DNA from 3 places in the Methylobacterium sp. M6A4_1b genome. Region 1 is predicted to be linked to each of the others. Evidence: riboswitches for the same ligand, from Rfam matches in the RefSeq annotation. Region 1 holds a riboswitch; each other region holds the start of a gene.

Region 1 (7,546 bases):
GGTGAAGGACAGGAAGACGATGTCTCCCGGCGCCTGGCCGAGATCCACCGCGGCTTCGCCCTCGTCGAGGGAGACCGTATCGATGCGGATCAGGTGCATGGCGGCTGCCGCGGCGTCTTGGCCCCGTTCATGGCCGCTCCTGCCTCAGGGGCCTCCGGAGCCCGCCACGCCGGCGGCGGCGCAGGCGCCAGAGGCCGCGCAGGATGAGCGTTCCGAGGGCGACGAGGGGGAGCCAGGGCAGGCTCACGATGGCGAGGCGCAGGGCGGCCCCCGCGCTGGCCCCGAGGGTGGCACCGGCCTGATCCCAGACCTCCTGCACCGGTGCCAGGGGGCCGGAACGGGCCTGGTCCGCCCGGAAGGCGACGGCGACGGTTTCGGTGTCGACCCGCTGCTGGAGGCCGCGCTGCTGGGCTTCGCCCTCCTCGATCTGAGACTGGACCTGGGCCAGTTCCTGGGCGATCCGGATGAGGTCCTCGACTCGGGTATCGGGCTTGGCCGCCAGGGCGTCGAGGCGCTCGCGATAGGCGGTGCGCTGCGCGAGGCGCCGCCCGCCGTCCTCGATGGCACGGGTCAGGTCGTCGGCCCGCGTCGCCTGGCGCCGCACCACGACGTCGCCCGACTGCTCGCCGGCCAGGGGCGCCGTGAGAAACGCGACGTACGCGTCCACCGCCGCGTGGGGGAGCCGGACCTGGATCTGCGCCTGAGGCCGGCCGGAGGGGCGCGAGCCCTCCTCCAGCGACGCGGACACCAGGACGCAGCCCGGCGCGGTCCCGGTCAGGCAGCGGTCCCGCGCCGCCGTGAAATGCGCGCCGACGCGATCCGCCGGCAGGCCGATGGTCAGGTCGTGCGCGTAGGCGAGCTTGGCGGGGTTCCACTGGGCCTGGGCGAGCGGGCTGACGGGGGCGGCACTGCGGGCCGCGTCGGGGGCGGCCCGCTCCCTGGAATCCGTGCAGCCTCCGAGGCCGATCAGCGCCGCGAGGCCGAAGGCGACCAGCGGCCGCCGCCGGAAGCCGGCCGCACCACGCCGCAGGGCCGCGCGGCGGTTCATCCCGCCAGGGCCTCGGCGACGGCGTCCTGATCGAAGCCCTTGAGGCCGATCACCACGAGGCGGCCGTCGCGCGGCTCGGTGGATGTCCAGGGCCGGTCGTAATGGTGGGCGATGCGCGCGCCGACGCCCTGGACCACGAGCCGCATCGGCTTGCCGGTCACCTCGGCGAAGCCCTTGATGCGCAATACGCCCTCCGTCTCGGCGGCGCGGGCGACCCGGATGGCCAGGTCCTCGGCGGAGGCCGCGACCGCCACCGGCAGCGCCACCGAGTCGAAGTCGTCGTGGTCGTGGTCCTCGCCCTCGCCGTGGTGGGAGGGACGCGCGTCGAGGTCGTCCTCGGCGGCGGCCTCGATTCCCAGGATCACGCGGGGGTCGAGGCGGCCGTGCTCGGCCTCCACCATCTTCACCGCGCGGGGCAGGTGCCCGGCCACCTCGGCGCGGACCTTGGCGCGCCCGGCCTCGTCGAGGAGGTCGGCCTTGTTCATCACCACGAGGTCGGCACAGAGGAGCTGGTCCTCGAACACCTCTTCCAGGGGATTGTCGTGATCCACGCTGGCGTCGTCCGCGCGCTGGGCGGCCAGCGCCGCCGGATCGTCGGCGAAGAAGCCGGCGGCCACGGCGGGACCGTCGATGACCGCGACCACGCCGTCGACCGTCACGCGCGAGCGGATCGCCGGCCACTGGAAGGCCTGGACCAGGGGTTTCGGCAGGGCGAGGCCCGAGGTCTCGATGAGGATGTGCTCGGGCGGATCGGCCCGGTCGAGAAGCTTGTTCAGGGCGGGGACGAAATCGTCGGCCACGGTGCAGCAGATGCAGCCGTTGGCGAGCTCGACGATATCCTCGTCGCCGCAGCCCTCGATGCCGCAGGCGGCCAGGAACGAGCCGTCGAAGCCGATATCGCCGAACTCGTTGACGATGATGGCGAGGCGCCGCCCGTTGGCGTTCTCCACGAGGTGGCGCACCAGGGTGGTCTTGCCGGCCCCGAGGAAGCCGGTGACGATGGTGCAGGGGATCTTGGCGACGAGGGTCATTCGGCGGCGTCCGGATGGGGGGTCGCCGCGACAGGCGGCAAGGGAGCGGGAAACGGCGGGATGCGGGCGACGACGCCCTTGCGGAATTCCTGGGGCCTCGCCTTCCACGGCACGATGCCGTCCGGCGTCTCGGCATAGAGCGCGAGGCCGTCCAGGATGGTGGCGGCGGATTCCACCGGGTCGAGGTCGCCGTAGACGTAGGTCCAGCGCCCCTGCGACGCCACCGCCACCGTGCAGGGCCGCTTGCAGACGGAGAGGCATTCGACGCTCTCGACCGTGATGCCGGGGTGGCCGCCGGCGCTGACGGCCTCCTGGAGGGCGGCGAGCAGGCGGGCGCCGGCGCGCGGCTCCGACGCGTCGCCCGTCGCCCGGCAGGTGGCGCAGACGTAGAGGGTCACGGGCGCGGCGGTTTCCAGCTCAGGCATGGACGGCCCGGCTCCGGCCGAACAGGCCCCAGGCCCAGCCATAGGCCAGCCCGATCACCGCCCAGAACACGAAGGCGATGCCCAGCGAGCGCGCGGCGAATTGTGCCGCGTAGGAGGCCGGCAGGTTCGAGGCGGCGTGGCTCGCCTCCGGCGCGCCCGCCAGATGCGGCGCGACGAGGAGGACGATGCCGCCCGCGATCGTGATCGGCGCCCGCCGGATCGCGATGAGATACAGCCCCACGGCGGTGGCCACGGCCGTCATCACCCACCAGAACTGGCGGTCGGCCAGGGGCGCGGCCTCCATGCCGGGGAGTTCCGGCGCGAGGCCGAGGGCGGGGGCCAGCGCCACCGCGAGAAAGCCCCCGACGGCGAAGCGCAAGCCCGTTTCGGGATTGGGCTCGCGGTTGCAGGCGAGCAGGACGGCGCCGAGCAGGAGCGCGTAGCCGACGCCGCCCACGAGCGTGGCCAGGGCCGTGAAGGCCATGCGCGGCAGGCCGGGGCCGGGCTGCCACGCGGGTGCGACCTCGCCGCCCGCGACGGACGGGTCCTTGGTGCCGTGATCGTGACCGCCGTGCACGCGCACGATCAGCGAGGCGCGGGTCGGCAGGACGGGTGCGGCGGAGGCCTGCGTCTCGTAGCGCTCGGCCGCGATGATGAGCGGCGAGGTGAGCGCGAGCTGCAGGCCCGTCGCGACGACAGCCGCGAGGAAGCCGGCGACCAGGGCCGCCGACACGAGCCGGATGATCATGAGAGGTGCTGCCTTAAGCGGAGGCGCTCAGTGGCAGGGGAAGTTCTGGCTGTGGCGGAAGTCGTGCGCCGCGTTGTGCAGCGCCATCGCCGGGGCGAAGCCCGCCATGAACACGAGGCCGAGGCCGAGGAAGGCGGCCACGAGCACGGCGCCGAGGCGCTCGTTGGTGCGGGTGCCGGTCAGGACGAGGGTGTTGGTCGACATCAGGTCATCTCCTGGCCGCCCCGCCGGCGGCCGTCACGAATCGCGCGGGTGGACGGCAGGTCCACTCTCGGAGGCAGGTCTCCTGGCTCGCGGGTCGCTGGTCCTGCCGCCTTCCCGGATCGCTCCAGTGGCCGATGGCAGTCCCGTCTCCGCTCACAGTTGCGGGGGCAGCCGCGGTTTCAGGGTCGCCCCCTCACCGCATTCCCTTTTCACCCCGTTCCCGGGGCACCGTCCGATCCACGCTTCTACGCGGTTGCCGATCTCCTGACAACGCGACCCGGGCGGTTTCGCGCCTTTGACCTCGAGCCCCGATTTCGGGCACAGCATTCCGCATGCCGCACCCCACGCCCCGAATGACCCTCGTGCTCGGAGGCGCGCGCTCGGGTAAGAGTGCTCACGCCGAGGCGCTGATCGAGGCGTTCCCGCGACCCTGGCTCTACCTCGCCACCGCCCAGGCCTGGGACGATGAGATGCGGGCGCGCATCGCGCTCCACCGCGACCGCCGCCCGGACGGCTGGATCACGCAGGACGTGCCGCTCGCCTTGGCCGAGGCGGTCGCCGCCGCGACCGGGCCGGTGCTCGTCGATTGCCTGACCCTCTGGCTCACCAACCTGATCCTGTCGGAGGCCGACCTGGAGGCCGCCACCGCCGCGCTGCTCGCGGCCTGCGCGGCGGCGCCCGGCCCGGTGGTCCTCGTCGGCAACGAGGTCGGCCTCGGGATCGTGCCGGAGAATGCGCTGGCCCGCCGCTTCCGCGACGCCGCCGGACGCCTGCACCAGCGCCTCGCGGCGCAGGCGGACCGCGTGGTGCTCACGGTGGCGGGCCTTCCCCTGATCGTGAAACCCCAGCCCGGAGCCACCCCATGAACGATGCCGACCGCCATCGCGAGAAGATGGAGAAGCGCAAGGCCGTGCAGGACGCTGAGGTTGCGGAGAAGACGATCGAGAAGGGGCTCCTGATCGTCAATACCGGCCCGGGCAAGGGCAAGACCACGGCGGCGCTCGGGTTGATGCTGCGGGCCCTCGGCCATGGCTGGCGGGTCGGCGTCGTGCAGTTCATCAAGGGCGCCTGGGACACGGGCGAGAAGCACGCCCTCAAGGCCTTCGGCGATCGGATCGACTGGCACACCCTCGGCGAGGGCTTCACCTGGGAGACCCAGGACAAGGCCCGCGACATCGCCGCCGCCGAGCATGCCTGGGCCAAGGCCCTCGACCTCATGGCCGACCCGACGATCCGCCTGGTGGTGCTGGACGAACTCAACATCGCGCTGCGCTACGACTACCTGGACCTCGACGCCGTGGTGGCGGCCTTCCGGGCGCGCCGACCGGACCTCCACGTCATCGTCACGGGGCGCAACGCCAAGCCGGCCCTGATCGAGGCCGCCGACCTCGTCACCGAGATGGGCAGCGTGAAGCACCACTTCGCCGCCGGGGTGAGGGCGCAGGAGGGGATCGAGTTCTGATGCGGGTGGCCATCGCTGCTGTCGCGCTGTCCATGCTGGCGGGAACCCACGGAGTCCGCGCCGATCCTGCGCCGACCTGGCCCGCCACCTATCTCGGCCGCGTCGAGGCCCTGGCGGTGATGGAGGGGCTGCTCGCCCGGCTGCTCGCCAGCCGCTCCGCCACCGCGACCCTCGAAGGGTGGTGCGCCGAGCATGGGATGGCCGCCAAGCCCCGGCTCGCGGCGAATCTGCAGCGCGGGCTGGACAAGCCGGCCTCGGACGAGACCCGACGGCGCCTGAATGCCGGCTCGGACACGGTCCTCCGCTACCGTCAGGTGAAGCTCGCCTGCGGCGACCACGTCCTGTCCGAGGCGGACAACTGGTACGTGCCGGAACGCCTGACGCCGGAGATGAACCGCCTCCTCGCGACGACCGACACGCCGTTCGGCCGGGCGGTCCAGGCCCTCGGCACGACGCGGCAGACCATCGGTGCGGAGTTCCTGTGGCAGCCCCTGCCGCACGGGTGGGAGCAGGCGCCACCCCCGGCTGCGACCTGCGGCGCCCTCGCGATCCCCGACCAGCTGTTCCGGCACCGGGCCGTGCTGTTCACGGCGGAACGGGTGCCGTTCGCGGAGGTCGTCGAGACCTATGGGGCCGCCGTCCTGGCCTTTCATCGCGCCGTGCGGCCAGCCGATCCGGCCTGCGCCGCGTCCCCGTCGGCGCGGCCTCAGCCATGACCCGCGCCATCATGATCCAGGGCACCGGCTCGGATGTCGGCAAGTCGCTGATCGTGGCCGGTTTGTGCCGGGTCTTCGCGCGCCGGGGACTCGCCGTGCGGCCCTTCAAGCCGCAGAACATGTCGAACAACGCCGCCGTCACCGCCGATGGCGGCGAGATCGGGCGGGCGCAGGCGCTGCAGGCTCGGGCGGCCGGGGTAGCGCTCTCGGTGCACATGAACCCGGTGCTGCTCAAGCCGCAGAGCGAGACCGGCAGCCAGGTCGTGGTTCAGGGCCGCATGGTCGGCACCGCCAAGGCGCGGGACTACCAAGCCTGGAAGCCGCGCCTCCTCGCCTCCGTGCTGGAGAGCTTTTCGCATCTGAAGGCCGAGGCCGATCTCGTGGTGGTGGAGGGCGCGGGTTCGGCCTCGGAGGTCAACCTGCGGGCCGGCGACATCGCCAATATGGGCTTTGCCCGCGCCACCGGCACGCCCGTGATCCTGCTCGGCGACATCGACCGGGGCGGCGTCATCGCCAGCCTCGTCGGCACGAAGGCGGTCATCGACCCCGCGGATGCCGCGATGATCCGGGGGTTCCTCGTCAACCGCTTCCGCGGCGATCCGAGCCTCTTCGCGGACGGCATGGCCACCATCGCGCAGGCGACCGGCTGGCCGAGCTTCGGGCTGATCCCGCACTTTCCCGACGCGGCCCGCCTGCCGGCGGAGGACGCGCTCGGCCTCGCGGGCTCCGGCGCCGGGGCGGCCCGGCGCAAGGTCGTGGCCGTGCCGGTGCTGCCGCGCATCGCCAATTTCGACGACCTCGACCCGCTCCGGGCCGAGCCCGACGTGGCGGTGGTGCTCGTGCGCCCGGGCGAACCGATCCCGGTGGCCGACCTCGTGCTGCTGCCGGGCTCGAAGACCACCATCGACGACCTCGAAGCCCTCCGCGCCGAGGGCTGGGACATCGACATCCGCGCCCATGTCCGCCGCGGCGGGCGGGTGCTCGGGCTCTGCGGCGGCTACCAGATGCTCGGCCGGCGCATCGACGACCCGCACGGCATCGAAGGCGCGCCCCGCTCGGTGCCGGGCCTCGGGCTCCTCGACATCGAGACCGTGATGACGCCGCTCAAGCACCTCGCGGCCGTCACCGGTACCAGCCTGCCGGACGGCGTGCCGTTCGTGGGCTACGAGATGCATGTCGGCGACACCACCGGGCCGGATACGGCGCGTCCGGCGATCCGGCTCGCGGACGGTCGCTCCGACGGCGCGGTCTCGGCCGACGGCCGCGTGACCGGCACCTACGTGCATGGCCTGTTCGCCGACGACCGCCAGCGCGGCGCCTGGCTCGCCCGCCTCGGGGCGGCCCCGAGCGGGCTCGCCTACGAAGCCGGCATCGAGGCGGTGCTGGACCGGCTGGCCGATCATCTCGAGGCGCATGTCGCCTGCGAGTCGCTCCACGCCCTAGCGTTGTAGCGGCCGGAGAGATTAGGCTCGGCCTCGATCGCCCGGCTCACGACGGGCGCGGCGAGGAAGCACCCGATGGTCCCGGCCCCTCCCCAGGTGGATGCGCGCGTCGCCGAGGCGACGATCCGCACCGTGACGCTCCGGCTGATGCCGCTCCTCGGGGTGATGTACCTCATCGCCTATATCGACCGGCAGAACATCTCCTACGCCAAGTTGCAGATGGTGGGCGACCTCGGCCTCAGCGAGAGCGTCTACGGCCTCGGAGCGTCGCTGTTCTTCCTCGGCTATTTCCTGTTCGAAGTGCCGAGCAACGTGATCCTGGAGCGGGTGGGGGCGCGGCGCTGGTTCGCCCGGATCATGCTCACCTGGGGGCTGATCACCATCCTCCTCGGCTTCACCCAGAACACGACGATGTTCTACATCTTCCGCCTTCTCCTCGGCGTCGCGGAGGCGGGGTTCTTCCCCGGCGT
Region 2 (7,546 bases), on a different contig from region 1:
CCGGTGTGCAGACCTGTCAGCGAAGACGAGGCCGATGTTGCGAACCCCCCTACCCTATCGCGCCGGAGAAGCGACCGGCCGGCCCCGGATCGTCCACCGGGACGGCGAACAGCTCAGCGTCGTGGCGGACGAGCGCGCGGCCCTGCGCCTGCGCCTGTCCGGAACCGGCCCCGTCCGCCTCACCCTCGAGGATGGGGAGGGCCTGGACGCCGAAATCGCACGGCCCGCCCTGATGGCCGCGTTCGAGGCGATCTCGGCGTCTCATCCGGACCAGGACCGGATCGGCCTGGATCTCCCGGGTGCCCCGGATCTCATGCCGGCCCTGCGCGAAGCGGGCCTCGCGGTGGGTGACGGGGATGCCCTCGCTGTCCATGCCACCCTGCTCTGGCAGCGCCCCGAGCCCTGGCTCGCGAACCCGTCGCGCCGAGACTTTCCCGCCATGCCGGTGATGACCGAGGGACGCCGCCATCCCCTGCGGGCGCCCAAGCCCACGGGGCTCCTCTATCGGCGCTTCATCCCCTGGCTCGGACAGTCCGTCTCGTTCCGGGCGGCGACCCTCGACGACGTCGACCGGCTGCACCGCTGGATGAACGACCCGCGCGTCGACGCGGTCTGGGCGGAGGCGGGTCCCCGCGCCAAGCACGCGTCCTACCTCGCCGGCCTCATCGCCGATCCGCACATGCTCCCCCTGATCGGCAGCTTCGGCGACGACCCTTTCGGCTATTTCGAGGTGTACTGGGCCAAGGAGAACCGCCTCGCGCCGTTCTACGAGGTGCGCGACTACGATCGCGGCTGGCACGTGCTGGTGGGCGAGGACCGGTTCCGTGGCCGGGCCTACGTCTCCGCCTGGCTGCCCTCGCTGATGCACGCCCTCTTCCTCGACGATGCGCGCACCGACCGGATCGTCGGCGAGCCCCGGGCCGATCACGTCCAGCAGCTGCGCAACCTCGAACGCTCGGGCTTCGCCCGCATCAAGACCTTCGATTTTCCGCACAAGCGCGCCGCCCTGGTGATGCTGCTGCGCGAGCGCTTCTTCGGCGAGCGGCTGTGGGCGCCGAACCTGCCGCAGGCGCAGCCCGCGTGCGGGGACGACGCGACCGTCGCAGGGCGCGCTCTGGGAGCCGCCGCATGACGGACGGCTATCGGTCCGACGCAGCCCTGGGCCTTCGGAGACCGGTCCCCGAGGCGGAGGCCTTCCCCTTCGCCGGTCAGGGACCGGACGGCACCGTGCAGGACGTGATCGGGATCGGCTTCGGCCCGTCGAACCTCGCCCTCGCCATCGCCCTCGACGAGGCCGGCAGCCGGAGCGGGCGCCCCGCACGGGTGCGCTACCTCGAGCGCCAGCCCGAATTTCTCTGGCACGGCGGCATGCTGCTACCCGACAGCGGCATGCAGATCTCGTTCCTGAAGGATCTCGTCACCCTGCGCGACCCGACGAGCCCGTTCAGCTTCATCAACTACCTGCACGTGCACGGCCGGTTGACCGACTACATCAACCGGAAGTCGTTCTATCCGAGCCGGATCGAGTTCAACGACTACCTGCGCTGGGTGGCGTCTCACTTCGCCGACCGGTGCGATTACGGCGAGACCGTCCTGGCGGTGGAGCCGGAGCGGACGGGCGAGACGGTGCGCCACCTCGTCGTCCGCTCGGCGGACGGCGCCGGGCGCGAGCGCCGCCGCCGGACCCGGGCCGTCGTCCTCGCCACCGGCGGCGAGCCGCGCATCCCGGAGGCCTTCGCGGGCTCCCGGGGCAATCCGCGCGTGTTCCATTCCTCCGGCTACCTTCGCAGCATCGACGCGCTGTCCCTCGCCGGCCCCGCGCCGCGCATCGCCGTGATCGGCGCCGGCCAGACCGCCGCCGAGCTATTCCTCGACCTCCAGAGCCGGCTGCCGGGCGCACGGATCGACATGATCTTCCGCGGCCAGGCCCTGAAGCCCGCCGACGACAGCCCCTTCGTCAACGAGATCTTCAATCCCGACTTCACCGACTTCGTCTACGGCCAGCCTGATTCGGGGCGCAGCGCGCTGATCGAGGAATTTCGCGGCACCAACTATTCGGTGATCGACGGCGACCTCCTGACCCGGATCTACGAGATCCTCTACCAGCAGAAGGTCGTGGGAACGGTCCGGCACGCCCTGCACCGGCGGACCCGCGTGGAGGCCGTGACCGACCACGGACCGCAGGTCGCGCTCGATCTCCTCGACGAGGCCGCGGGCGCCCGCCGCCGGGACCGCTACGACGCGGTGATCCTGGCCACCGGCTATCGGCGCGACCGGGTCCAGTCCCTGATGCCGGCCCTGGCGCCCTATCTCGCGGACGGGGGCGTCGATCGCGATTACCGGCTGCGGACGCGGCCCGGTTTCGAGCCGGCCATCTACCTGCAGGGTTTCAGCGAGGAGAGCCATGGCCTGAGCGACACCCTGCTTTCCATCCTGGTGGTTCGCGGGCAAGAGATCGCGCAAGCGCTGCTGAGGGACGCTCCCCCGGCCCGCGTCTCGGCCTGATCCCGCCCGCCCGACCGCACGCCTCGACGGACCATCCCGGATGATCGCCACGGCCTCTCCACCCGCCGATGCCCCCGCGGCCGCCCCGCCGGCGGGGGACGCGGTGGGCTACCGGCTCGACGGGGTGTCGTTCGCCGTGCCCGGGCGGCAGCTCCTCGCCCCGCTCACCCTCGATTTGCCGAGCCGGGGCGTCGTCGGCCTCGTGGGGCATAACGGTTCCGGCAAATCGACTTTGATCAAGCTGCTGGGTCGCCAGCAGCGCCCGAGCGGGGGCCGCATCAGCTTCCGGGGCCGCCCCCTCGATGCCTGGGGCGACCGGGCCTTCGCGCGCGCCGTCGCCTACCTGCCGCAGGCGACGCCTCAGGCGCCGGGACTGCTGGTGCGCGAGCTCGTCGCCATGGGCCGCTATCCCTGGCACGGAGCCCTGGGGCGGGTCGGGGCCGCCGACCGCCGGATCGTCGCCGAGGCGATGGCCCTCACCGATACGGAGACCTTCGCCGAGCGTCTCGTCGACAGCCTCTCGGGGGGCGAGCGGCAGCGGGTCTGGCTCGCCATGCTGGTGGCGCAGGATGCCGGCTGCCTCCTCCTCGACGAGCCGATCTCGGCCCTCGACGTCGCACATCAGGTCGACGTGATGGCCCTGGTCCGGCGCCTGGCCGACGCGCGCGACGTCACGGTGCTGGTGGTGCTACACGACATCAACCTGGCGGCCCGCTACTGCGACGAGATCCTCGCCCTCCACGGCGGGCGCCTCATTCGGCGCGGCTCTCCGGACGACCTCCTCACGCCGGACTCCCTCGAAGCCATCTACGGGATTCGCATGGGGATCTTCCGGCACCCCGACACCGGCGTCCCCATCGGCTTCACGCGATGAAGGCCGCCGTCGCGGTGCGTTTTCGTGCCTGGCCGACGGACGGATCGCACGATGCGGCGTGGTTGCTGGGTCGCTTCCCGAAGGATTGCTCGGAATCGAAGACGTCGAGACGCGGGAGAGCCGTGGGACGATCTTCGTGAACGCCGTCTTGTCGCCTTCCGAACACATGCGATGGGAAAGCCTCGGAGTGCGATTGACGGCGAACCGTCTCTTCGGTCTCCTTGTCTTCGACGGTTCCTCCCCGGAGGATCAAAAGGGAACGCGGTGAGGGTGCAGGCCCGAGGCCGCGGCTGCCCCCGCAACTGTAAGCGGCGAGCCCATCATCAACACGTCACTGGGTCCTCGGGCCTGGGAAGACGATGAGAGGGCCGTGACCCGCGAGCCAGGAGACCTGCCGTCAGTCGTGGTCACACGCGAGACGCGCTGGGCGGGGTGCCCCGGCGGGTGTCGGGGCGTTCGCGGACCGCGAACGGGCCGGCCTCGTTCGCGGTGACGTGCCACTGCCGAGGCCGTCCGTTTGTCCCATCGTCCATCGAATCCGTTCTGGTCCGCGCTGGCCCTGTCCTGCGCGATCCCCTCCGCCGTTGCGGCCCAGGGGACGCGCTCCGGTGAGACCGCCGTGGTGCTCGACGCCCTCTCCGTCGAGGGCACCCTGACGGCCACCCCGACCTATCGGGTGCCGGACCTCTACAGCGGGACCAAGACGGTGACGCCGCGAAGGGACGTGCCGCAGCAGGTCGACGTGGTGCCGCGCGAAGTCCTGGTCGACACCGCCGCGACGCGCGTCGAGCGCGCCCTCGACTACGTGCCGGGGGTCGGCAAGCAGAACGACTTCGGCGCCCAGAACCTCGCGCTCTACTCGGTGCGCGGCTTCGCCACCCAGGACATCTTCCAGAACGGCTTCAACATCGCCCGCGGCTACAACGGCGCGCCCGACACCCAGAACGTCCAGTCCATCGAGGTCCTGAAAGGTCCGGCCGGTGCCGTCTACGGCCGCAGCGACCCGGGCGGCACGGTCAACATCCTGACGAAGCAGCCGGTGGCCCGGTCCTTCGTGGAGATGGGCACGCTGTTCGGCAGCTTCGGCACCGCCCGGACCACGGTCGATGCCGGCGGCGCGCTGAACGAGGACGGCAGCGTCCTCTACCGCTTCAACGGCGTCCTCGCCCGCCAGGACAGCTTTCGCGATTTCGTCGACGGCGACCGGGTTCTGGTGGCGCCCGTGGTGAGCTGGCAGGTGACGCCCGACACCAAGATCACGTTCGAGGCGCAATACCTGCGCAACCGCCAGACCTTCGACCGGGGCACCGTCGCGGTGAACGATCGCCTCGGCCTCGTCCCGCGTTCGCGCTTCTTCGGCGAGCCGGGCGACGATTCCGTTTCCGAGAGCGCATTCCTGCAGGTGCGGCTGGAGCACGCCCTCAACACCGACTGGCAGCTGCGCGTCGCCGGCCACGTCAACACCGGCAGCCTCACGGGCCTGCAGACCGGCGCGACCGGCATCCTCGACGACGGCCGCACGCTCCTGCGCGAGTTCCGCCGCCACGACTTCACCTGGGGCGTCGCCATCGGCCAGGCCGAACTCACCGGTCGCTTCGAGACCGGGCCCTTCGCCCACACCCTGCTGCTCGGCCTGGAGCATGAGCGCTACAACAGCACAGAGAACCTGCAGCGCTCGACCCCGCACCTCGATCCCTTCGCCATCGACCTGTTCAACCCCGTCTACGGGAAGGCCAAGCCGCCCTTCACGCGCCGCTACGGCGCCAGCGAGAACGTCGGCAACACGGCGGTCTACCTCCAGGACCAGATCGCCCTGAGCCCGGAATGGAAGCTGCTGATCGGCAACCGCACCGACTTCTACAACCAGACCTTCCGGGACAAGGTCGCGAACGAGCGAACCGAGCAGGACCGCACCGGGTTCTCGCCCCGCGCCGGGCTCGTCTACCACCCGCTGTCGTTCCTGGCCCTCTACGGCAACGTCGCCGCCTCGTTCCGGCCCAATACCGGCTTCGACAGCGCCTCCCGGCCCTTCGCGCCGGAGACCGGGTTCGCCTACGAGGTCGGGGCCAAGCTCGATCTGTTCGACGGCCTCAGCGTCACGGCGGCCGCCTTCCACATCGAGAAGCAGAACGTCTTGACCACCGACCCGGCGGACTTCTTCTTCCAGATCGCCGCCGGTGCCGTGCGCAGCGAGGGCTTCGACGTCGGCCTGGTCGGACAGGTCACGCCCGAGTTCCGGATCATCGGCGGCTACGCCTTCATCGACGCGGCGGTCACCCGCGACGAGGTCCTGCGGGTCGGCTCGCCGCTCCTCAACATCCCGCGCCACAGCGGCTCCCTGCTCGGCATCTACGAGGTCCAGGCCGGCGACTGGACGGGCTTCGGCATCGGCGGCGGCTTCCGGGCCGTCGGCTCCCGCCTCGGCGACAGCGGCAACGAACGCTTCCGCCTGCCGGGCTACGTCCTGACGGATGCGCTGGCCTATTACCGCTACGAGAACCTGCGCTTCGGGATCAACGTCGACAACATCTTCGACGAGACCTATTACGAGCGCTCCTACAACAGCTTCTGGGTCGGCGTCGGCGAGCCGCGGCGGCTCACCGTCAGCGTGACGGCACGCTTCTGATGGCGGAGCGCGCCTCGACACCCCTCCCGCTCTCGCAGGCCCGCATCGTCTCGATCGATGCCCTGCGCGGCCTCGTCATGCTGCTCATGCTCGTCGACCACGTGCGGGAGTTCGTCTACCTGCATGCCCAGGTCCGCGACCCCATGGACCTCGCCGTCACCCCGCCCGATCTCGTGCTGACGCGGCTGACTTCGCATCTCTGCGCCCCGGTCTTCATCCTTCTCACCGGACTCTCGGCCAGCCTCTACGCCCGGAAGCACGGCGCCCGGGGTGCGGCCAGCGGCTTCCTGCTCAAGCGCGGCCTCCTGCTGATCCTTCTCGAAGTGACGCTGGTGAGCCTCGCCTGGACCCGCAGTCTGGCGCCGCCGATCCTCTACCTGCAGGTGATCTGGGCCATCGGCCTCAGCATGGTGGCGCTGGCCGCCCTGCTCTGGCTGCCGCGCGCGGGCCTGATCCTCTTCGCCTTCGCGGTGATGCTCGGCCACAACCTGCTCGATGGGCTCGTGCTCCGATCCGGCGACACCGGCTACGTGCTCTGGTCGATCCTGCACCAGCGCGGCGTCATCGGATTGCCCTGGGGCGTGGCGCGCACCTCCTATCCTGTCCTGCCCTGGTTCGGCGTGATCGCGGCGGGCTACGCCCTCGGGCCGCTCTTCGCCGGAGCGGTCCGGCCGGCCAGCCGCCGCGCGGGGCTCCTGGCGCTCGGCGGTGCGGCGCTCGCCGCTTTCCTCATCCTGCGGGGCTTCAACGGTTACGGCGAGCCGGTGCCGTGGCAGACGGGGGCGACGCTCCTCCTGACGGCCCTCTCCTTCTTCAACCTGACCAAGTATCCGCCCTCGGCCGACTTCCTGCTGCTGACCTTGGGCCTCGGCCTCTGGCTCCTCGCCCTGTTCGAGACCCTGCCGGCCCGAAGCCTCGGGGTTCTGCGGGCCTTCGGGGGGGCGCCGCTGTTCTTCTATCTGGCGCATCTCTGGCTTCTGCGCCTGCTCCATGACGGCGCCCTCATGCTCGGCTTCGCCGGCCCCTCCGGCCGGATCGAGGCAGGGGCTCCGGCGCAGATCTGGCTGATCGCCGCCGCCCTCGTCCCGCCGCTCTGGCTCGCCTGCCGCTGGATGGTCGGCCTGAAGCGCCGCGCCGCCTGGCCGGGCCTCAGCTACCTCTAGTCCAGGGTCGAACGTCCGTCGCGAGAGGTTCGGAGCGGCCTCGCTGCGGCCGCTACGAGGCCCATGTCGCCGCCTCGCGGGCCGTGTCGCCGCCGGGTTCGCACAGGAGGCGATGCATCCTGCTCCCCGGCGCATGGAATCGGCCGCGGGTGAATGCGCCGGCGGGCGCATCGCGGAGCCGAACGCGCAACGACCTCGGTGGCCGAGTCCGGTTTCAAATCGGGTCGGATGCGCTATCGTGCCGTCCACGCACCGGTCTCGACGGCCCGTCCTGCATCTCCGGAGATGGTCCCCCATGTTGGACGAATACGGTTTTCTCCGTGGCGCCGAGTTGGACGAGGGCGCTTCGACCGCTCTGTATCACTTCGTCTACTGCAG
Region 3 (7,546 bases), on a different contig from region 1:
CGCAGCGGGTCGTAGCGGTCCCGCACCGTCCACTGGTCGCGGGTCACCGCCCGCACGGTGGCGCCCGGCCCGAACGGGGCCAGGGCCGCCGGCGCCTCGACGGGGCCGAGGGCCTGCCCGGTCTCGGCCGAGACCGTGTGCCGGGCGCCGTCGCGGGTGCCGACCTGATAGACCGGCGCCCCGGCCCGCATGGACAGGCTGAGGTCGCCCGGGGCCGGGTCGAGCCCGGCCCGGGCCAGGGCCTCGTCGGGGCCGAGGAGGACCCGGTCGAAGGCGAGGGGCGCGAGGCGGGACAGGCGCTCGGCCTCGGTGAGCGCCGGGAACGCCACGTAGAGCATCACCAGCCCCGACAGCACCCAGGCGGCGAGGAACAGCCCCGTGGCGATTCCGAGCCAGCGATGGCCGAGGATCAGCCAGCGCTTGAGGACCTTCGGCCGCATCAGAACCGCACGCTGTAGGCGACCTCGACGGAGCGCGGCCGCCCGAGCAGCCAGTTGGTGCCGACCCCGTTCACGGCGTTGCCGCTGATCGCGTAGACCGCGTCGAACAGGTTGTAGGCGCGCAGGGACAGCCGCGAGGACGGCGTGACCTGATGGTCGAGTCCGGCATTGACCAGGGTGTAGGCCGGGCGCCGCGCCTGGTTGCCGAAGTCGCTGAAGGTCTCGCCCACGTGCTGCAGGCCGATCCGCGCCTCCCAGGCCGGGGCGAAGGCCCAGTTGACCCAGAGGTTGCCGACGCGCTCCGGCACGTCGATGGGCTGGCGCCCGGCATAGGACACCACCGCGCCGCCGACCGCCTGGTCGAAGGCGTCGTACTGGGCGTGGAGCAGAGCGAGATTGGCGTCGACGCGCCAGGCCTCGAACAGGTGCAGGCTCAGGGCCGCCTCGACGCCGACGGAGGATTGCCGGCCGACCTGCGTGGACAGCGTCGGCTGGCCCGGCACGGCCGAGATCAGGTTGTCCTTGACGATGCGGTAGCCGGCCAGCGTCCACTCGGCCCGGCCGCCCCAGGTCACGCCCTTGGCGCCGACCTCCACCTGCTCGCCGGTGGAGAGCTTGAAGTTGGCCAGGCTCTGCGAGAGCGAGATCAGGCTGCCGACGGGATCGGTGGCGGTGGCGTATTGCGCGTAGAGCGCCAGCAGCGGCGTCGGGTTGTAGACGGCGCCGAAGCGGTAGCTCAGCGCCTGGAAATCCTGGTCGAAGGTCGCGCCGGTGACGAGTTTGGTCCGGTGCAGCACCGGCGCGTCGTAGCGCACGCCCGCCAGCAGGGAGAGCTGGTCGGACAGGATCAGCCGGTTCTCGGCGAAGACCGAGGCCTGGCGCGTGCTGGTGGCGTAGGCCGGGCCGGCGCGGCCGTTGGCGGGAAACAGCCCGGGCTCATAGGCGAAGGGGTCGACGCTCGTGACGAGCCCGCCGCCGTCGGAGGCGAAGTTGTTGGTGTGCCGGAAGGCGATGTGGTTCACGTCGAACCCGGCCAGGAATTCGTTGCGGAACCCGAACAGCGTGCCCCGGACGGTCGCGTCGAGCCGGTTCCCGACCTGCTCTTGCTGGTGGTAGATCTCGATGTAGTCCGAGCGGTCGATCCGCCCAGTGTCGCGATCGAAGGCGTATTGCTCGACGTCCCGCCACTGGCGCCGGCTCTGGAGCCGGTAGGCGGTGTTGCGGATGGTGACGTCGGCGCTCGGGCTCCATTCGGTGCGCAACTGGGTCCAGTTGTCGGTCCAGAGGATCTGCGCGTCGCGGACGTTGTAGTTGTTGAACCGGAGGGCGTCGCGGATGCGCCCGTCGACGAGCGGCGTGCCCCAGTAGCGGGCCGGCTCCTGGTAGCCGAAATCGTGGCTCAGGGTGACGGCGAGGTCGGGGGTCGCCTGCAGGGTCAGGGCGCCCGAGACCGCGAGGTTGCGAAAGCTGCCGTCCGGGGAGATCCAGCCCTCGGCGCGGTTGCCGCTGACGTTGAGGCGGTAGGCCAGGGCCTCGCCGATCGGCCCGCCGGAATCGAGGGCGAGGCGCGCGAGGCCGTCCGAGCCGACCGCGGCGCGGGCCTCGTTGAGGGGCGTGAAGACCGGCTTCTTGCTCACCACGTTGACCACGCCGCCGATGGCGCCGTCGCCGTAGAGCACGGAGGCCGGGCCGCGCAGGACCTCGATGCGCTCGACGTTCCAGGTGTCGAACGGGAAGGTCACGGTGCCGGCGCCCACGAACAGGCGGGTGCCGTCGTAGAGCTGCTGGATCGAGTTCGGGCCGGCGAAGCCCCGGGCCGTGAAGGCGCCGTTGCCGTTGCCGGGCGACGCCACCGTGGTGATGCCGGTGGCGTTCTGGGTGACGGCCTCGGCGACCGTGTTCTGGCCGCGCAGGCGGGTGGTCTCGCCCGCGATCACGTCGACGCTGGCGGGGGTTTCCAGGGGCGTCAGGCCGAGACGGCTGGCGCTGCGGCCGGGGCTGCGCAGGTTGAGGCCCTCGGCGGGCGCCGGGCCGCCCCGCCCGGACCCCGAGACCTCCAGGGTCTCCAGGGTCACGGCGGGCGGGACCTCCCGGGTCTGGGCCTCCCGGGTCTCGGCCCCGGCGGAGACCGGCATCAGGCCGCCGAGCAGGGCCGCCAGGCGCAGGACCTGTCGCGCGGGCAAGGTCTGACCTTGCAACCCGCGCGTGTTCGCGGTTCGGGATGGGATCGGGGCGACGAGCATGGAACAACCAGGGATGGGCGCGGGCATCGGTCGGGGCCGACCTGCCGTCTCCGCTAGAACGAATGTTATAACATTACAATCATGCGGCCGGGCTCCCAGCATCCTTGTCCGCAGCGCAGCCGCGTCCGGGCCGCGCGGGGCGGCCGGAGGGAGCATGCGGGAGCGGGGTGCGCGGGCGAGCACGGACATCGACGGGACGGCTGACGCGACGGGTCGCGCGAAGTGGCACGTCACCGCGAACGAGGCCGACCCGTTCGCGATCCGCGAACGCCCCGACACCCGCCGGGGCACCCCGCCCAGCGCGTTTCGCGTGTGACCACGACTGACGGCAGGTCTCCTGGCTCGCGGGTCACCGCCCTCTCATCGTCTTCCCAGGCCCGAGGACCCAGTGACGTGTTGATGATGGGCTCGCCGCTCACAGTTGCGGGGGCAGCCGCGGCCTCGGGCCTGCACCCTCACCGCGTTCCCTTTTGATCCTCGATAAAGAGGAACCGTCGAAGACAAGCTAAGCGGTTTCCGGGGCGGGGGTCAAACGGCGCCGGCCGCCTGTGGAAAACCGCCGGGCGGCAGGATTCCGGGGACGAAACCCGCGCTGGAGCGTTGGCCCCGCGTCGACGCGGCGTGCTGTGACCGAGACAGAAGGAGCAGGAAGCACGATGTCCGATGAGGAGATCACGTTCGAGCGGATCCGCGAGCGCGCCCATGAGATCTGGGAGCGCAACCACCGCCCCGAGGGATTCGAGGTCGAGTTCTGGCTGATGGCCGAGCGGGAGCTGCGCGCCGCGCGCGCCCGCAACGAACCGAAGACGGCCGCACGGGAGCCGGAGGGCTCCGCGGCGTCCTGAACCGCAGGACCTGGGCACCGGCGTCCGGACCCACGCCCCCGCGTGACCGCGCCGGCCCGCCTTCGTCACGGCCCCGCCGGCGAAGGGATTGCGGCACGATCGGGCACGATGGCCTCGATCGGGCTATCAAATGCTAACATTGAGGCTTTCCCCGACCCGGATCAGGGCTTATGCCGGACATCGAGCGTCACGCCGTCTGGTGCGCCGGCAAAAGATTTGCAAGATGTCGGGGGCCTGGATTTGAGTTTATCGGTCAACATACCGATTTCAATTCAAGATTTCGGCAACCGTGAGCGCGCTCGGTCTATCCAGGCATCGAAACACGCGCCACTATACGCCATTCAGATCTTGCGGTGCCTCGTCGCGTCGTTCGTGATCGTGGATCATATCCTTCTGTATTTTGCTACGGAAGAGATCTACGGCGTCAATCTGAAGAGCATCGCGTGGATGTTCGGCGATCTCGGGGTCGAAACCTTCTTCGCGATCAGCGGCTGCCTGATGATGGTGACGTCGCAGACGACGTACGGCCAGCGCGGGGCGCCGGCCACGTTCATCCGGAAACGCTTCCAGCGCCTGATCCCCCTCTACTGGTTCATCACCGCGCTGCTCCTGTTCGCCATCGTGCGGAAGCACCCCCTGCCGCCGATGAACGAGATCCTCGCGTCGTTCCTCTTCCTGCCCGTGACCAATTCCCTCGGGGAGGTCCGGCCCGTCCTGCCCCAGGGATGGACGCTGAACTACGAGATGCTGTTCTACCTCATCTTCGCGTTCAGCCTGCTGTTCGCGAAGCGGACGGGGATCGTCGTTCTCTGCGCGGTGTTTCTCGCGCTGTTCGGAATCGGCCTGTCCCAGAAGTCGCTGCTCGACACGCGGTCCGCGTCGACCACGCTGGAGTTCTGCACCGATCCGATCATCCTGACCTTCCTGGGAGGCGCCCTCGCCGGGCTGATCCGCCCCGCGCTCGCCGCCCGCCTGCCGGCGACCTCGCCCGCCCTCGGCCTCGCCCTCCTCGCCGCGTTCCTGCTCTGCTTCGTCGGTGGCCTCGCGATCCTGGTGGACGATTCGGTGCCGCGCTCGGTCTTCGCGAAATGGGGCGTGCACGTCGCGGCCGTCCTCGCGATCCTCGTCTGCCTGATCCCCCACAGAGCCCCCGAGACCCCGGTCGCCAGAACCCTGAACCTCCTCGGTGACGCGTCCTTCTCGACCTATCTGGTGCACACCTTCGCGATCCGCTGGGGCTTCATGCTGGTCGGGGCGCTGTCGATCGACCAGGCCTTCGCCCGGATCGTTCTGGTGCTGATCTTCGCGAACCTTCTCGGCCTGGCCGTCCATTTCGTTCTCGAGCAGCCGCTGCTCCGGGCGTTCCGCTTCCGGCCCTTCGCCAAGCGGGCCTGACCTCGCTTCCGCGCATCTGTGGCCGGATGCGGGCCGGGCTCCTCAGAGGTCCGCGATGCCGTCGAGGAACCGGAACCGGTCCGTGCGGATGGCGGTGGCGCGGAAGTGGTTGGAATCGCGGTAGAGCGGGTAGCCCCGTGCATCCAGCGCCGGACAGGTCTCGGGGCCGCACAGGGAGGCGACGGGATCGACGACCTTCGCCGCGACCCGCCGCGCCAGCGTGCGCAGCCGCGCCTCGATCGCGGCGTTGCGGGACTCGAAGCCGGCACGGTCGATGGTGTGCAGGTCGGCGATGCTGCTGCCGCGGAAGATCCGCTTCGAGATCTCCATGGTCAGGTCGTCCTTCATGCGCGGAAACGGCAGGACCAGGACGATTTCGGTGCCCCGCTGCCGGATCCCGCGGAGCCGTTCCTCGAGCTTGGCGAAGGCCGCGTCGACCCGCTCCTCGAAGATTTCGGGGGCGGCTTCCGTCAGACATCTTTCGCCCACGACGAAGCAGGTCCGGTCGACACTGGGCATCGTGCCGGGGATGGGGGGCACGAAGTAGGGTGTCCAGATCGACGCCAGGACGACCCGCGCATAGCCCCCGGTCTCGGCCTGGGCCAGCGCCTTCTCGGCGAAGACGTCGCAGCGGATGCTGGTGGTGCGGCCCACCGTCGGCACCGGCGAGCAGCCGTTCGCGGTGATGAATTCCAGCCGCTCCCGCGGCATGCGGTGGCCCTCATCGGCGAACCGCGCATACATCATCTCCGCGTGGGAATCGCCGATGACGAGGACCTTCGGCCCGTCGCCGGAGCCGAGCCGGCAGGGCCGCAGGGCACCGAAATTGTCGAGGCCTCCGCAAGTGCGCGGATAATCGCCGTCGTTCCGCGCCGCCTCCAGTTCCGCGAACCGCGAGGTCTCGCCCGGCACGCGGGCGGGCAGGCCGTGGCCGAGGAACACGAGGCCCGCCAGGACGCCTGTCGCCGCGAAGCCGGCCCCGCCGAGCCGGACGGTCGTCCACCCGGACGGCCGGACGGCCGGACGGTGGCGCGACGCGATCCGGGACAGGCCGGCCCAGCCGGCCAGGAGGCCGACGAGGAGGGCCAGCATCGCCGGACGGTTCTGGGGCAGGTCGAAATAGGCGAACCCGACCACGATCGGCCAGTGCCAGATGTAGATGGCATAGGACCAGCGTCCCACGGTCTGGACCGGCCGGTTGCTGGACCAGAGCGCGTGGGGGCGCCGTGCGGCGATGACGAGACAGGCGCCGAGGACGGGCAGGAGAGCGCGGTAGGACGGCCACGGCATGGTGCCGTCGAAGGTCAGCACCGCGACCGCGATCGCGCCCAGCCCGGCGAGTTCCAGGACGCGGGCGCGCCCGGCGCCGATCTGCCGGCCCTCGAAATGGAGGAAGACCAGGCCTCCGGCCAGCATCTCCCAGGCGCGCGTCGGCAGCAGGAAGAAGGACGCCTGGGGTAGGATCGGCGTCGCCAGGATGCAGGTCGCCAGCGAGAGCAGGAACCCGGCCCACAGGATCGGCCCCTGCCACCGGCGCAGCCGCTCGACCATCCGGATCAGGACCAGGATCACCGGATACACCATGTAGAACTGCCACTCGGCGGAGAGCGACCAGGTGTGGAGGAGCCACTTGGTGTCGGAGCGCGCGTCGAAGTACCCGGACTCCCGGTAGAACACCACGTTCGAGACGAAGGTCAGGGCCGCGAGCGCATGCTTGCCGATCTGCGCGTAGGTGATCGGCTCCACGAAGAGGTAGCCGAAGATCAGGACGAACGCGCAGAGCCCGATCAGGGCCGGGACGATCCGGCGGGCGCGATCCTTGTAGAACGTCCAGATCGAGAACGTGTCGTTCGCGAGGCGCGAGCAGATGATCTTCGTCATCAGGTAACCCGAGATGACGAAGAACACGTCGACTCCGGCGAAGCCGCCGCTCGCCCATGTAAATCGGAAATGGAACAGCACGACCGCCGCGACAGCAATGGCGCGCAGGCCGTTGATGTCAGATCGAAAAGACATGCGTCACTCCAGTTGTCGAGGGAGTGATACACGAATTTACCGTCGTTCAAAATTTGGAAACAAGATGTCATGAGTACCATCATTTGATTAAAACAAATGATAATTTTCTAAGACAGGCACGCATCTCTGTAAAAGCGTATTTCGTCCGACCTATAGCTTTCAGGTGATCGGCTATAACAAAAGGTATCTTCTGAGGTATCTTCCAAGGTCTCTTCCGAGCGCGCTCGATCTCTGCGAATCGGCGGCGGGATCGGCACGGTTCGGGTGCGCGCATGCGCGTCGGCCGTGCCGGGGCACGAACCGGGCGGCCCCGCGCGGAGTGTTCCGGGCGCTCACCCGATGCGGTCGGTGCCGGGGGACGGCCCCGGCGCGATGCGGCCCGCGCCTGCGGTCCCGCGGATCGCTCGAAAGACCGGCGCTTGGGTCCGGGCTCCCGATGTTCGGCTGTGCCTGACGGGACGGGCGCTTTTGCAGTGCAACTCAAATGTTGCGAAGCACAAAACTGCCTTTTATTTATTCTTGTATCCTCTTTATACCTAGGTAGTCTGACTGCTGCTGATGTTGGTGTGGAAATGCTCCTGATCTGTTTCGTTTCGCTCGGTGCCGC

Evidence for each region. Region 1 has a riboswitch for cobalamin ahead of ACLBWX_RS19275 (CbtB domain-containing protein). Riboswitches for the same ligand answer to the same signal wherever they lie in the genome.
Region 2: another riboswitch for cobalamin. It lies ahead of ACLBWX_RS21475 (TonB-dependent siderophore receptor); the one in region 1 lies ahead of ACLBWX_RS19275 (CbtB domain-containing protein).
Region 3: another riboswitch for cobalamin. It lies ahead of ACLBWX_RS15790 (TonB-dependent receptor); the one in region 1 lies ahead of ACLBWX_RS19275 (CbtB domain-containing protein).

The regions. Positions count from the first base shown of each region.
Region 1 is NZ_JBKEZQ010000026.1:32,798-40,343, reverse strand. Features, by position in the region: gene cobN (cobaltochelatase subunit CobN) at 1-99, opposite strand, end outside; gene ACLBWX_RS19295 (DUF4349 domain-containing protein) at 128-1,048, opposite strand; gene cobW (cobalamin biosynthesis protein CobW) at 1,045-2,079, opposite strand; gene ACLBWX_RS19285 (DUF1636 family protein) at 2,076-2,504, opposite strand; gene ACLBWX_RS19280 (CbtA family protein) at 2,497-3,252, opposite strand; gene ACLBWX_RS19275 (CbtB domain-containing protein) at 3,280-3,456, opposite strand; cobalamin riboswitch at 3,512-3,705, opposite strand; gene cobU (bifunctional adenosylcobinamide kinase/adenosylcobinamide-phosphate guanylyltransferase) at 3,789-4,322, shown strand; gene cobO (cob(I)yrinic acid a,c-diamide adenosyltransferase) at 4,319-4,918, shown strand; gene ACLBWX_RS19260 (hypothetical protein) at 4,918-5,634, shown strand; gene ACLBWX_RS19255 (cobyric acid synthase) at 5,631-7,085, shown strand; gene ACLBWX_RS19250 (MFS transporter) at 7,152-7,546, shown strand, end outside.
Region 2 is NZ_JBKEZQ010000039.1:8,638-16,183, reverse strand. Features, by position in the region: gene ACLBWX_RS21490 (GNAT family N-acetyltransferase) at 35-1,132, shown strand; gene ACLBWX_RS21485 (lysine N(6)-hydroxylase/L-ornithine N(5)-oxygenase family protein) at 1,129-2,505, shown strand; gene ACLBWX_RS21480 (ATP-binding cassette domain-containing protein) at 2,546-3,379, shown strand; cobalamin riboswitch at 3,594-3,792, shown strand; gene ACLBWX_RS21475 (TonB-dependent siderophore receptor) at 3,897-6,005, shown strand; gene ACLBWX_RS21470 (DUF1624 domain-containing protein) at 6,005-7,168, shown strand; gene ACLBWX_RS21465 (BLUF domain-containing protein) at 7,464-7,546, shown strand, end outside.
Region 3 is NZ_JBKEZQ010000016.1:9,938-17,483, reverse strand. Features, by position in the region: gene ACLBWX_RS15795 (PepSY domain-containing protein) at 1-440, opposite strand, end outside; gene ACLBWX_RS15790 (TonB-dependent receptor) at 440-2,575, opposite strand; cobalamin riboswitch at 2,994-3,194, opposite strand; gene ACLBWX_RS15785 (DUF2934 domain-containing protein) at 3,340-3,528, shown strand; gene ACLBWX_RS15780 (acyltransferase family protein) at 3,571-4,923, shown strand; gene ACLBWX_RS15775 (acyltransferase family protein) at 4,966-6,939, opposite strand; gene ACLBWX_RS15770 (hypothetical protein) at 7,512-7,546, shown strand, end outside.